2 regions of the Lentibacillus cibarius genome follow, and region 2 is predicted to be linked to the other one. Evidence: riboswitches for the same ligand, from Rfam matches in the RefSeq annotation. Region 2 holds a riboswitch; the other holds the start of a gene.
The links. A riboswitch is a leader RNA that binds a small molecule or an ion and turns the genes downstream of it on or off. The one in region 2 is predicted to bind S-adenosylmethionine.
Positions count from the first base shown of each region.

Region 1: it holds a riboswitch for S-adenosylmethionine, as region 2 does, so the genes downstream of both, FFL34_RS05525 (sodium:solute symporter family protein) here and FFL34_RS14245 (homocysteine S-methyltransferase family protein) in region 2, are expected to answer to the same signal.

Region 1 covers NZ_VCIA01000001.1:1,140,655-1,148,140, reverse strand. Annotated here, with positions in the region: gene FFL34_RS05545 (glycine betaine ABC transporter substrate-binding protein) at 1-160, shown strand, start outside; gene FFL34_RS05540 (ABC transporter permease) at 268-909, shown strand; gene FFL34_RS05535 (TetR/AcrR family transcriptional regulator) at 977-1,654, shown strand; gene FFL34_RS05530 (CocE/NonD family hydrolase) at 1,776-3,824, shown strand; SAM riboswitch class I at 4,152-4,254, shown strand; gene FFL34_RS05525 (sodium:solute symporter family protein) at 4,384-6,006, shown strand; gene FFL34_RS05520 (LTA synthase family protein) at 6,135-7,486, opposite strand, start outside.
Region 2 covers NZ_VCIA01000001.1:2,900,784-2,908,269, reverse strand. Annotated here, with positions in the region: gene FFL34_RS14275 (LysR family transcriptional regulator) at 110-1,024, shown strand; gene FFL34_RS14270 (DUF4870 domain-containing protein) at 1,115-1,438, opposite strand; partial or broken gene FFL34_RS14265 (AbrB family transcriptional regulator) at 1,622-2,673, shown strand; gene FFL34_RS14255 (DMT family transporter) at 2,720-3,595, shown strand; gene FFL34_RS14250 (dicarboxylate/amino acid:cation symporter) at 3,778-5,001, shown strand; SAM riboswitch class I at 5,169-5,273, shown strand; gene FFL34_RS14245 (homocysteine S-methyltransferase family protein) at 5,362-6,411, shown strand; gene FFL34_RS14240 (MFS transporter) at 6,519-7,486, opposite strand, start outside.

The DNA of each region.
Region 1 (7,486 bases), 1.8 Mb from region 2:
GCAATTAAAAGAATATGATCTGAAGGTATTGGAAGATACCAAGAATTTCTTCCCTCCTTATGAAGCATCTCTTGTAGCAGCGAATGACGTTATCAATGAGTATGATGAAATCGGTGATGTCTTCAGTCACTTGTTGATGTGGTTAGCACAGAAGAAATGACGAATCTAATTTATCAAGTGGATATTGAAAAACGTGAAATAAAGGAAGTTGCTAAAGAATTTCTACAGGAGAAAGGTATGCTTGATTAAAAGGGGAAGGTGATGCTGATGACTTTTATTACTGACTTGGTCACGTATATGACTGAGAATTACAATGAATTATTGGCACTAACAATTGAACACATTCTGATGGTCGTTTATGGTATTGGACTTTCCCTCGTTGTCGGTGTTCCACTCGGCATACTGGCAGCTCGGTTTGAAAAATTGGCTCCAATTATCATATCGATTACGAATGTTTTGCAGTTGATACCAAGTCTTGCCATGCTGGCGATTCTGATGCTTTATCTCGGATTTGGGTTCAAAACCATCGTCATTGGTCTATTTCTCTATTCTCTTTTACCAATCGTTAAAAATACGTATGTTGGCATTAGGGAAGTGGATGATAGCATTATTGAATCCGGTGTAGGTATTGGCATGACGCCGTTGCAGCTACTGGCTAAGATTCAATTCCCTTTATCCATTCCTTACTTGATGGCAGGATTGCGTCTGGCAGCAGTGATCGCGATTTCTGTAGCAACCATTGGTCCTTATATTGGAGCCGGTGGACTTGGAAAGGAGATTGTTTCGGGGATTAGTTTGCAATCCGACGTCAAAATTTATGCTGGGGCAATACCGGCTACACTCATAGCAATTATTGCTGATTTAGCACTAGGTACAGTTGAACGCAAGACGAAAAAGCGTCTGGCTTAAGTATGACTAGTTTGTATGTTGCCACAAAGTCTGTGTTATGTAAAAGCGAGGATGGGAGGGAAAGTTGATGATGGCCAATGAAAGAAAGAGGATTCAGACTGCCCGAATGTGGCGATATTTCTTGGATGCGGCATCAGAATTAATTGAAGAAAAGGGCCTGAACAATATTAGGATAAGAGAAATTGCTGATCGAGCTGGATATACAAGTTCAACTGCTTATAATTATTTTCGGGATCTGTCCCATTTAAAATTTTTTGCAGCGATGCGTTATACCACTTCTTATGTACATGATTTGCCAAATTATATGGAAAAAGGCAATAACACCGTAGAAAAATGGTTGTACGCTTGGGAATGTTTTTGTCGTCATTCGTTTCATTTTCCAGAAGTCTATTATCTTTTATACATTGAAAATCTTGGAGTAATTCCGGAAGAAATGATGCAGATGTATTATGAGGTTTATGAAAATGAGCTGATTGACTTATCCGACGAGGTACAATCCATTATTGCGCATCACGATATTGCAAAAAGAAGCTCGTTATTTATTCATAAAACAATTGACGAGGAATTTATTAAAGAGCCAGATCTTGAATACATCGCTGACTTAACGATGCTTATTTGGACAGGCATGATGATGAATTTGCTTAATCTCAGGAAAAATTTCACAAAGAAGAAGCAGCCAAGAGAACGATGTATTTTATTAGGAAAAGTATTATCGATATTGTCGTTCCGGAAAAACAACATTTAATTACGTACGAATACGGACGTGGTTAAACAACGCTCAGACCAGAAATAGTTGAACAATTCCCATCTTTCTACTGATAACCGATGGAAGCATTTGCAGTACATTAGGAGGAGCTGAAACAACAATGGTATTTAATATAGCAGATTCTGACCACCGAACAACGAAGACAGAATTTCCACGAGAAATTAAAAAATTGGATCATGTATGGATTCCATTATCCGACGGCAGCCGCCTTGCTGCAACGATTTGGCTGCCCGTTGATGCGGAGACTCATCCGGTTCCGGCTATTTTGGAATATTTGCCTTACCGCAAAGATGATTTTACCGCGATACGCGATTCCGCCCGGCATCCTTATTTCGCCGGCCATGGCTATGCCAGCATTCGGGTGGATATCCGGGGGACCGGCAATTCGGATGGTTATTTACCGGATGAATATTTAAAACAAGAACATGACGATGCCCTGGAGGTATTCGACTGGATCGGCCAGCAATCATGGGCCACTGGAGATGTCGGCATGATTGGTAAATCTTGGGGCGGGTTTAACGGCTTGCAGATTGCCGCTCGTCAGCATCCGGCGTTAAAAGCAATCATCTCCCTTTGTTCCACTGACGACCGTTATGCGGATGATGTGCATTACCGCGGTGGCAATATACTGGCATCAGATATGCTGTGGTGGGCGTCTACGATGTTCGCTTACAGTGCAAGACCGCAAGATCCGGAAGTTGTCGGCGATAGTTGGAAGGATAATTGGCTGGAGCGTTTAAACACAACGCCATATGTTCATGAATGGATGCGTCACCAGACGAGAGATGACTATTGGAAGCATGGGTCTATTAATGAGGACTATTCCAAGGTGGATATACCAGTCTTTACCGTGAGTGGCTGGCAAGACGGGTATACAGATAGGGTGTTCCGTCTATTGGAAAATCTACCTTATTCTAAAGGGCTGATTGGACCATGGGCACATGAGTTTCCTGAGGTAGCCATTCCTGAGCCAACTATTGGATTTTTACAGGAATGTCTGCGCTGGTGGGATCAATGGCTTAAGGGCATCGATACAGGCGTGAAAGATGATCCAAAATTAATATCATGGATTCAAAATAGTGAATTGCCGCAAGTGACTTACGATGAACGGCCAGGGAAATGGGTTGTCGATGAGAGCTGGCCATCCGCACAAGTAGCAAGAAGTCATTATTGGCTGAACGCAGAAGGTAAACTGCAACAGAACCCGTCAGATGAGCAAACAGTTGTTGTGCCAAGTGTCCAGGAACATGGGATGTATGCAGGCGTTTATTGTCCGTTTGGGGAGCCTGGGGATTTACCTGCAGATCAACGTCTAGAAAATGGTAAAACGGTTGTATTTACAACGGATCCATTGGAAGAAGGTGTGGATTTACTTGGTGAACCGACCTTCCATATGAAATTCACGTCTGATCAGCCAAATGCACTTGTTGCTGTCAAACTTTGTGATAAAGCTCCGACCGGCGAGTTGACGTTAATTAGCTGGGGCATGCTCAATTTAAATCATCTGCAGTCCCATGAGCACCCAGAAGCACTCGAGCCCGGAAAAGTTTATGAGGCAACGGTTAAGTTGGATGCCCTAGGCCAGAACATTCCGGCTGGACACAGCTTGGAACTTTCTCTCGCACCAACGTATTGGCCACAAGCATGGCCGTCGCCTGAACCGGTAACATTGCATGTGCTAACCGGTGAAGAAACCACATTAGCCTTACCGATACGTACGCCGCGACCGGAGGCAGATGCTAGCATTTCATTTGAAAATCCGGAAACGGCCCAAGTAATCGACAAGGAAATTTTACGAGCCGAACAACGAACACGTAATGTTGTTCACGACACGGTTACGGATACATGGCAATTGCAGGACTACTCGGATGAAGGGGAACGCCGATTGCTGATGAACGGCATCAGGCATGGCAGCAAAAATAAAAATACGTTCACGATTAAGTCCGGTGATCCATTATCGGCTAATGTTCGATGTGAATGGGAATTGACTGTTGGCCGTGAGGATTGGGATACCAAGCTGCTCACCGACAGTACTATGTCTAGTGATGCTACATCGTTTTATTTGACTAATACCATGATTGCGTTGCTCAATGGCGAGGAAATTTTCCGTAAAACATGGGAAGAAACGATTCCGCGTAATTACCAATAACAGATGTGAAAAAGGGAAACATGGTTGCGGTATTATTCAACTTCTATAGATGTTACCCTATAACAATCGAATCTCAATAGGAAAAAGTGTCATATGTGTTTTTATGACACTTTTTCTGTTTAAGAAAATGAAACGTACCAGTGCAAAAACCACTCTAACCGCACATAGATCCATAGGTAGTGCACTCAATCATTGGCTTTAAAATATCAATCACAACTTGCTTAGTGATTTAATTTATTAAAAAATTTATAATAAAAACTCATTTAACTATTGACCAATTCATCAAGACCGTGTAAATTATGTGTTACTACATTTAAATAAGTGAACTTCTTATCCAGAGAGGTGGAGGGACTGGCCCTTTGAAACCTCGGCAGCGGGCTCTTTTGAGTACTGTGCCAAATCCAGCAGACAAAGGTCTGAAAGATAAGTTGAGGCACCGGAACTGTACTGTCCTCTTCTTATAATCGGAAGGGGGCTTTTTTATTTCGTTTTTTAATTTTTAATCTGGAATGCTTTAACTAATCTAGAAAATTGATTTGTTTAAAAGGAGATGATTGCAATGACATCCTATGGTGTATGGATTATTATCTTAACGGTTGGTTATACCGTTGCTTTGATTATTGCCGGCCAAATCGCTAAGCGGCGTTTGACCAATCAGGATAGCTATTTTGTTGGTAGTCGGAATTTCAATAAATGGATTGTAGCTTTTTGCATAACGGGATTATTTTCCGGTTCCACCTATATTTCTATTTTAGAGTTATCGTATTTAAGCGGTATATCGGCTGTATGGTATGGGGTTGCTGAAATGATGCAGATTTTTATCATTGCGTTTTTGATCATTCGTCCATTTCGGAAAAAAATGTTAGTTACCGTTTCCGGACTTATTGGTGATACATACGGGCGACTGGTTAAAGGAGTTGCAGGGTCAATTACGGCGTTTGCATTTCCGATGTGGTCAGTTGCCACGGCAATTGCGTTTGCTTCGGCCCTGCACGTGTTCACAGGTATTTCACTTTCTCTATCGATTGCGTTTACTGCAATTTTGCTGTTCATCTATCTGCAAGCGGGAGGAATGTGGTCGCTTGCTTTTACGCAGTCCATGAATATGATTTTATTTGTAATGATGGTCGTCATTGGGGTGATTGCTTTTTTCATTCATCCGGGGATAGACGGTTTAATTGCGTTTGCTGACGAACAACCGGCCATGTTTACCTTTGACAACGTTGGATTGCAGGTGATTGTTGCCTGGTTTGGCACCTTCTTGGTCAACGTTATCCTTGCTCAGGCTGCATTCCAGATGGCACTTTCATCTCGGACACCGGAAGAAGGGCAAAAAGGACTGATTATTGCTGGGTTTATGGCTGTCCCCTTCATCGTTGGGGGTGTGTTATTCGGTATTTCGGCTAGTGTCATCGTTCCCCGGGCACAAACGGGATTGATTGCCATTCCTCAGTATTTAATGGAAGTGCTCCCCGCACCGCTTGTTGGCTTATTTTTTCTAGGTGTATGGGCGTGTGCACTGGGATGGGGAGGTCCTTGTCAGTTCTCTGGGGCAACCAGCCTTGGCCGTGATGTGAGCCGTTCAATAAAACCTGCTGTAACCGAAAATCAGCAGATCGCCTATACCAAAATTTCATTGCTATTTTTAACGGTGTTGATGATTGTGTTTGGCTTACTGCGCACGGAACAATCTGCGTGGTGGAATGTATTGGCTTGGACGATACGAAATAGTGCAACGTTCGCACCGGTTATTGCAGCACTATTCTGGCCTGTCGTTACGAAGCGTGCAGTTGCCGTTTCGCTATTCACGGGTTTTGCAAGTGGTTTAGTATGGTATTACCTTGGTGATTGGCATCCAAGTGCCTTTTTCTTGCAAATTCACCCCGTCTGGATTGGGAGTTCGATTAATATCGTTAGTATTATCGTGGTTACCTTGATGGACGGTCAGGCAAACTGGTTTATGCAAAAAACAGATTGCTTGGCTTATATTGGATTAATAGGAGGGGGTGTGTGTTGTTTTGTCAATATAATTTATTTTTCTCCGCTTTATCGAAACGGTTTGTTTGGTTTGTTTATGTTTGCGGCAATCTTGTTCTTTTATATCGCTACCATCCGCTTTTTCCGGCCGGAAGAAGAAAAGCAGCAGATTAGGGGAAAAGTAGCTAATTTAGCAAGAAGCTAGTGTAAGCGCATTTGGAAAGGAATAATCTTAGTACGAATACGGCTGTAGTTACGCAAAGCCCCTTACTTACAAAGAACCCGCTCCCCATTAATTGGGAAGCGGGTTCTTGCTATTTTTGCTCTTTTATCCTATCGGTTCTCTTCTTCATTAGACTCTCCATACTGGTATTTACTAGGATCAATCGGCTCCCAATCGTTACTAGGTTCATAGAATCGAAGCAGGTCACCATTTAGTACTTCATCATTTAAGCTTAATTCATAATGGACCTGATCCCGTAATTCTTTCATTTCTGCGGTCGGTTCTTCTATCGCTTTTCCAGTTTCATTATCGTAAAAGACATTCTTCACATAGCTGTAATCCTCGGTCATAAAGTTGCCATTGCGGAACGGTACAAAGTCTCTATGCTCGTCAGAAAACATATCCGTACCAAACTGAATGTAATTGTCGGCATTGATTCCCAGCAGATGCAGCATCGTCGGCATGACATCCGCCTGACCGGTATATTCATGATTGATCCCTTGGCTGTCAACACCCGGAACACGGATCATAAAGGGGACCCGCTGCAAGTTCGCATTTTTCAATGGCGTGATTTCTTCACCTAGGATTTCACTCATGGCTCGATTATGATTTTCCGAAATGCCGTAATGGTCACCATAAATCATGATGACTGAATGCTCATATAACCCTTTTTTCTTCAGGTCTTTAAAAAACTGTTCCAGCGACTCATCCAGATAACGGGCTGTCTGGAAATAGCGGTCAACCGTACCATCGCCGGTTTCAGCAGGTGCTATTGATTCATCGCCTTCATCCAATAAAAACGGATAATGGTGGGTCAGTGTCAGCATGTGCGCGTAAAAAGGATCATCTTGTTCTTCAAGCTTCTCAAGTGCTGGCATGGATTGCTTAAAGAAAGGTTTATCCTTCAGGCCATAATTGACCACCTTTTCTTCACTCATGTCATAGTAGCTAGAACCATAAAATTCGTCCACACCTAAGTGTTTGTAAATCTGGTTTCGGTTCCAGAATGATTTCTCATCCCCATGAAATACGGCGCTTGTATAGTTCTGCTTTTGATCCAGAATAGCTGGCAACGACTGATACGTATTTGTGTCTTTGGTAACAAATGCAGCACCCTGTGGCAATCCGTACAGGGAATTATCCATCAGTAATTCCGCGTCGGCCGTTTTACCTTGCCCTGTTTGGTGAAAGAAGTTATCAAAGTACGTGAAATTCTTGCTTTTATCATGAACAAGCGAATTCAAAAACGGTGTTACCTCTTCCCCGTGCAGCTTATAATCAATCAGAAATGACTGAAACGACTCCAAGTGAATTTTGATAATGTTTTTGCCCGTTGCTTTCCCGAAGTATTCGGCGTTCGGTTCAGCATATTTCTTGTTCGTATAGTTTTCCACTTCCTTTATATCGTCACTTGAAGCCATCGATCGTTTCGCGCTGGCCTTCACCGTCTGAACCGTGTTTA
Region 2 (7,486 bases):
AGTTCAGATTGTGTATTTTTTTGTACAATGAATTCCTTTCTAATACACTATATGTTCATACGGGACATGATATAATATAAATAATAAATAAGTACAGTGGTGATAAAAGATGGACCAACATTTACACGTTTTCGTAGCAGTGGCTGAAAGACAAAACTTTTCCAGAGCTGCAGAAGCACTGCACATGACACAGCCTGCAGTGAGCCAATATATACGTACCTTTGAGGAAAACATTGGTGTCCGACTGCTTGAGCGAACCAATAAATATGTACGTTTAAATAAAGCGGGGGAAATTGTATATCACCACGCTAAAGAAATCGTCAGTTTATATACAAGGATGCAAAATCTTGTGGATGATTTAACCAATAAAGCAAGTGGTTCGCTTTCCATCGGGGCGAGCTATACGTTTGGTGAATACGTCCTACCGCATATTATTGCAAAGATGCAGCAAACGTACCCCGAAGTCCAACCAACCGTAACTATAGGCAACACGGCCGAAATAGCTGATGCTGTTATTCATCATCAGCTGGACGTAGGTATTGTCGAAGGGCATTTTAAAAAGGAACAGCAACTCAAAATTGAGCCATTTGCAGAGGATGACATGGTCATTGTTGCCGCGCCGGGTCATCCGCTGGCAGCGCGAAATGACAAAGTCGCAATGGAGGATTTGGAAAATGAGACGTGGGTATTGCGGGAATTCGGCTCCGGTACTAGAGAGGCGGCGGACAGTGTTTTTCAGCGCCATAACATGTCACCGGATAAAATTATGAACATTGGCAGCACGCAACCAATCAAGGAAGCTGTTAAAGCCGGTCTGGGAATTAGTTTATTATCCCAATGGGCTATCCAAAAAGAGCTGCAACATGGTGATCTGCAAATTGTCGAGGTAACAGGATTGCCTTATAGAAGACGTTTTTCAATTCTTACGACATCACCCTTCCAAACAAAGGCACTGCAAGTATTTATTGATCTGCTGCGTTATAATAAAGAATTGACCGCATTTAAATCAGATCGTGACAACTAAACCAGTAAAGTGTAATGAGATGCAACCAGTCAGGCATCCAGAGCGACTTTATAAAGAGCACCATTCCGGGCGGAAAAGTGCTCTAATACATCATTTAATCATTCGAAACACAAGCGGTATGCGGTAGCGTACTCCATTATTAGCTTTAAATAATGCAATGATGGTAAATACAAATGCCAAAATGCCTACAACCGGTAGTAATACAAAGCCAATCAGCAATATAACCAAAATACCACTAATAATGGAATAAACCGTAAACGATAAGAAGAAGTTAAAGTATTCCTTGCCATGATAATCAACAAAATCCGATTCGTCCCGTTTAAACAACCAAATAATTAATGGACCAAGCACAGGGAAGAATATACTGACTAAATAGATCAGCATCGCAAACATCCGTTCATCTTTTTCCGGCATTATTTCTCACCTCCCTTTTTATGATTATATGACACACCTTTGGACTCGTTTTAGTTCGGAAGTACATCTCCCCCCTTTTTCTAGTAGCTTAATCATTCGTCTAACGTCATGGTTATGTGCTATACTCTTTCATATTGCCTGCTAATTCATTTAGCGTATACCAGACAATAAGGTGAGGTTTCCATGCAAAAAGTTACCGTAATCTTGGTTGGCTTTGCAAGCGGATATTTGTTCAATCTTTTGCACATACCTGCAGGGTGGTTATTGGGCGCAATCTTTGTCGGGGCCATTTATCGTCTCTTCATAGCTGAAATAACGTTTCCACCGCTGCTCTTTGACACAGCACTTGCTATTATTGGTGTCAGCATTAGTTTATCCATCGAGATCTCCATGTTTCAACAAGTTGCCGGTTTCCTATTACCACAGCTTGTAGCCCTTGTGACACTTTTCGTTGCTTGCTTTTATTTAGCAAAGATTCTGGATAAGTTCTCTAACCTTGATACCAAGACCGCCCTGTTTTGCTGCTTGCCAGCGGGAGCTTCCGTGATGATTGCTCTAAGCAGAGCGTATAAAGCAAAGCTGAGTATTGTTGCCGCGTTTCAAAGCGTACGGATTATGATGTTAGTCTTTACCATCCCTCTTATTGCCGGGTATATTTCACCACTGCTGGATACAAACAAAGTTGATCATAGTGGCCTGGAAACAGCAGCCGAGAACAGCATACCAATGTGGGGCGCTATACCAGTATATATCCTCATTGTCATCGCAGCACTAGTACTTGCTGTTAAATGGACAATCCCGGTGCCTCGTTTATTTACGCTATTATTCTCGGTTTTTTCATTCATTCATTTGTCATTTCATTACCTGCGATGCCTGATGTAATGGTTGGCGGGGGAATGGCTGTACTTGGCGTTATTATTGGGGCTCGTTTTGACCGGGAATCGTTAGTGGAGTTTAAACATATTGGTTGGACCGGATTAGGAATATTGGCTTCCTTCTTTGTCCTTACTTTTCTAACGACGTTTATTTTCTACCTGATGACACCACTGAATTTTACAACTAGTTTACTTGCCATTGTGCCAGCTGGTGCACCACAAATGGCTTCGGTAGCGGCGCTTCTGGATCTGGATGCCAGTATCGTCGCAGCAATGCAAATTTCAAGGCTTGTTGTTATTATTATCGCAGTGCCATTGATTGTTCCCTTTCTTGTCAAACGAACGAGACAGCTATCTTAGTATGAAGCAAATGAATGGACAGATGAAGTCATGATTGGAGGATTATATGAGCGATCGAAATAAAGGTATCATTTTATTATTAATATCTGCATTCGGTTTTTCCCTGATGGCGGCGTGTGTTAAGTTGTCAGGCGAAGTACCAACCGTGCAAAAAACACTATTCCGTAATGCAGTCTCGATGATCATCGCCTTTGGATTTGTCCGACATTATAAGGAACGCTTATTTGGCAAAAAAGAAAATCAAAAATTTCTCATGTTGCGCTCTGCCTTAGGCGCCGCTGGAATCGTATTATATTTTTATGCAATTGACCACCTTGTATTATCCGATGCAGACATGCTGAATAAAATGAGTCCGTTTTTAACGATTGTTTTTGCAGCACTTTTCTTAAAAGAACGCGCAAGGCTTTTTCAAACGATGGCAATTATTATAGCATTCATTGGCACGCTTTTCATTATTAAACCGGAATTTTCCGTGGAAACTATTCCATATATTGCCGGTATTTTCTCAGCGGTTTTCGCCGCGGGTGCCTATACTGTTTTACGCGTGCTCGGTAATAAGGAGCAATTTTATACCGTTGTCTTTTATTTTTCCTTTTTCACCACCATGATTCTGCTTCCGTTTGTCATCATTTTTTATGAGCCAATGACATGGCAGCAGTGGGTTTATTTGCTGGCAGCAGGAATCTTTGCAACCGTTGGACAGTTCGGTATTACAGTAGCCTATAAATACGCACCGGCAAAAGAAATATCAATTTTCTTCTATTCAACAGTCGTTTACTCGGCACTGATCAGCATTGTCCTATTCGGGCAAGTTCCTGATTTATTAAGCGTTCTAGGTTATATCACCATTTTCGGTGCATCCTTCTACATGTTTTTAAAAAATAATGAGGAACACAGGAAACACCAGCACACGAACGCATAAGTGCTGGTGCTTCGTTTAATTTTATGTATACTCTCCCCACACCCTACAGTTGAAACAGGCCAGCACTCATCATACCCTCATGACAATTCCACCCAAGTTACTATGCATTTAACTATGGTTAGCTATGGTCTTTTTTGATATAATAAATTAAAACTAATCTTAGGAAAGAGACGGTTTTCAATATGAAGCTATGGAATAAATATAAACAGACTTCTTTCGTCATTAAAATGGCAATTGGATTTTCTTTTGGTATCCTGGCAGGCATTGTTTTCGGTCAGCAAGCAGAAGTCGTACGCCCGCTTGGAACATTGCTTATTCACTTGCTCAGCTTGATTGCAATACCAGTCATATTTCTCACCGTGGTGCTTGCTGTTGATAAGATGAACGTTACACAGCTTGGCCGAATGGGTGGTAAATTAATCCTATATTATATGACGACAACGGCTTTAGCGGTATTCATCGGACTTGGGCTTGCCTTATGGATCAATCCCGGGGAAAACTTATCATTGCCTGATACAAATGTAGATAAACCGGATACACCGGGTTTTTCGGAAATTCTATTAAAAATTGTCCCGAAAAATATTTTTGAAGCATTTTCTTCCGGGGACCTAATGGCCATTTTGTTTATTGCCGTTATTATTGGGATTGCCATCTCTAATATGAAGTTTTCTAGTGATAAAAAAATGCAGGAATATGGAAACCAGTTGGATACTGTTTTTGCCGCACTTAATGAAATGTTTTATAAAATCCTGTCAGGGGTGCTTTTATATGCGCCAATCGGGGTCTTCGCCATAAGTGCGTCCACTTTCGGGAGCCAAGGCTGGTCTACATTCCAATCCCTACTGAAATTTACAGCCGTCTTTTATATTGGCGTCGCGGTGCTTTGGGCAGTCGTGTATTCAGCGTTTCTGAAGTTTTCAGGTACACGCGTGGGGCACTTTTTCAAGCAGACAAAAGAAGCGTATGTCACCGCCTTCTTCACGTCAAGCAGTATTGCCTCCCTGCCTATTGCTATTGATTCGGCAAAAAAAGCGGGGATTTCGGAAACGACAGCCAACTTCACGCTTCCGCTAGGGGCTGTCTTTAATTCCGATGGCGGCGCGTTAAGAATGGGAGCTTCTCTTGTATTTGCAGCGAATGTAACGAATCTCAACCTTGCACCTGCTGACTTTTTACTAATTGTTTTAATTGGTACATTGTTGTCGATCGGGACAGCGGGAGTTCCAGCTGCTGGTTTGGTTACGTTATCTGCTGTCTTAAGCATGTTCGGGCTTCCGCTGGAGATTGTCGCATTAATTGCTGGCGTCGATGTCCTTATTGGCATGGCCGGTACAGCGTCGAATGTGATTGGTGACATTATCGGATCAGCTGTCGTGGACAAATCAGAACGAAAACGTGCAGCATAAACAAACGAGGCACCAGGGACATTCATAACCGTTCCGGTGCCTCGTTTTTGCTGCCTGTAGATTAACTTTGCGAATTGGCGATTACTATCAAAAGCAATCTTATTCCCTCTTGACTTTTATCCTAATTAGATGTAGCATGTATTTCATAACAATAAAATATTTCAGATTTCTTATCCAGAGAGGTGGAGGGACTGGCCCTTAGAAGCCTCGGCAGCAGACTTACCCAAAAAGTACTGTGCCAATTCCAGAAGCGTAATGCTTGAAGATAAGAGGAGACGCTAGGTTACTGTGCATATTTAAGCCTCTTCTTATTTTAAGAAGAGGCTTTTTAATATGATAAAAGTTAGAGGAGGAATACGAATGAAGCGCAGTTTGGAACAGCGATTGCAGGAAGGAACAGTTATTATCGGGGAAGGGTATTTATTTGAATTGGAGCGCAGAGGGTATTTACAGGCTGGTTCCTTTGTGCCAGAAGTTGCCCTAGACAATCCGGAAGTTTTAAAACAAACGTACCGGGACTATATGAATGCAGGCTCTGATGTCGTTTTGGCATTTACATATAATGCCCACCGCGAGAAAATGCGGATTATCGGTAAAGAAGAATTGCTGGAACCGCTGAACCGTCATGCCATCCGTCTAGCAAAAGAGGTGGCTAAAGAGCACCCCACAGAAGAAGCGCTAGTTGCCGGCAATATCTCAAATACTAATATTTTCGATCCAGAAGATCCCGCTTCCAAAGATGCTGTGCGAAGCATGTTTGCCGAAATGGTTTCTTGGTGCAAGGAAGAAGGGGTCGATTTCATTAACGGCGAAACCTTCTACTATTACGAGGAGGCACGCATTGCACTGGAAGAAATCCAAAAACAAGACTTACCAGCTGTTATTACATTCGCGATGATGGGTGAAAATATTTTACGAGATGGTTATACCGTAGAAGAAGGCTGTCGCCTGCTTTCGGAAAAAGGGGCACTTGTCGTTGGTATGAACTGCTTCCGCGGACCGAACACGATGCAGCCATATTTGGAAAAGATCCGGGAAAATGTGAACGGCTATGTAGCAGGCCTGCCGATACCATACCGGACAACCGACGAACATCCGACATTCTTTAATTTGCCTGATGGCGGCTGTAGTTGTCATTTACCGTTAGAAACCACATTCCCGACAGCACTTGATCCTTTATACCATAACCGTTATGAGCTAGCCGAATGGGCGAAACAAGCAAAAGATATCGGCTTGAATTATATCGGTCTTTGTTGCGGAGCTTCCCCTGCCATGCTGCGCGCTGTAGCAGAAGCAGTTGGCGTAGAAGCAATCAACTCCAAATACTCTCCGGATATGGAGAAACACTTCCTGTTCGGAAAAGACGAAACCTTAAAGAAACATAATGTCGCATATCGGACAAAGGCCTAACCAACAATCTCATCGGGAAACGCTATCGAGGCTAAAGCGTTTCCCGATAGTTTTGCTCGCGATTAGTACGTGATAATCATCAGGATGAAAGCCAGCAAGTTCAAAGCCTAAGGAATGTCCCAATCCTGCACAAGCCTTCGCAACACGCGCGCTTTTTCCTGCCGTTTTTGATACCACATAAATAAAACAGTAATGCCAAGCACAACCAGGCCACAAAGCGTGTATAGGGTCTGATAGCCATAACCTGCTACCACAAGTCCCCAAACGAATGATCCAACCGCAATCCCACCATCAAATAACATAAAAAAGGTAGCCGTTGCCTGACCGCTCCGTGAATGGTGTGTTGTCTGAATTGCCATCGTTTGAAAGCTTGGTAACAACGTGCCATATCCTAAACCAATCAAACCAGCGGATAACAGCAGCATTGCCGCTGTCGACGTAAAACCAAGCACAATAAGACCAACCGCAAAAATAAATAAACATGGAATAATAACATAATTAGGACCTTTTGTATCAAACGTTCTACCGAAAAATGGTCTTGTGCAAATCATTACAATGGCAAAGACTAAAAAGAAATAGCTTGCCGTCGCTGCCAAACCAATCGCATCGGCATAAACCGAAATAAACGAGATAACACTGGCATAAACCAACGCCACCAAACTGCTGATAGTGGCAATCGGCAATGCTTTTGGTTCGATTAAATCCGTTAACGTTAATTTTTTTGATGCAAACGGATGCGCCGGTTCCAAGTCAGCCGGCACATGCACCACAACAGCACAAATAAGTCCGATCACCATTAAACCGCTCATTATCAAAAATAACAATGAAAATGTACCAAATTGTAAAACGGTTAGCCCAATAAATGGGCCAGCAACAACAGCCAAATTCATCGCCATCGCAAAATAGCCAAGCCCCGCACCACGTCGTGCCGGTGGAATAACATCAGCAGCAATCGCCCCCGTTGCAGTAGTCGCCACACCAAATGTCAAACCATGCACAAATCGTAAAATCAATAGCGGGATAAATGACCCCACACCAACATAAACAAAACTCGTAACCGTAAATAGGGCCACAC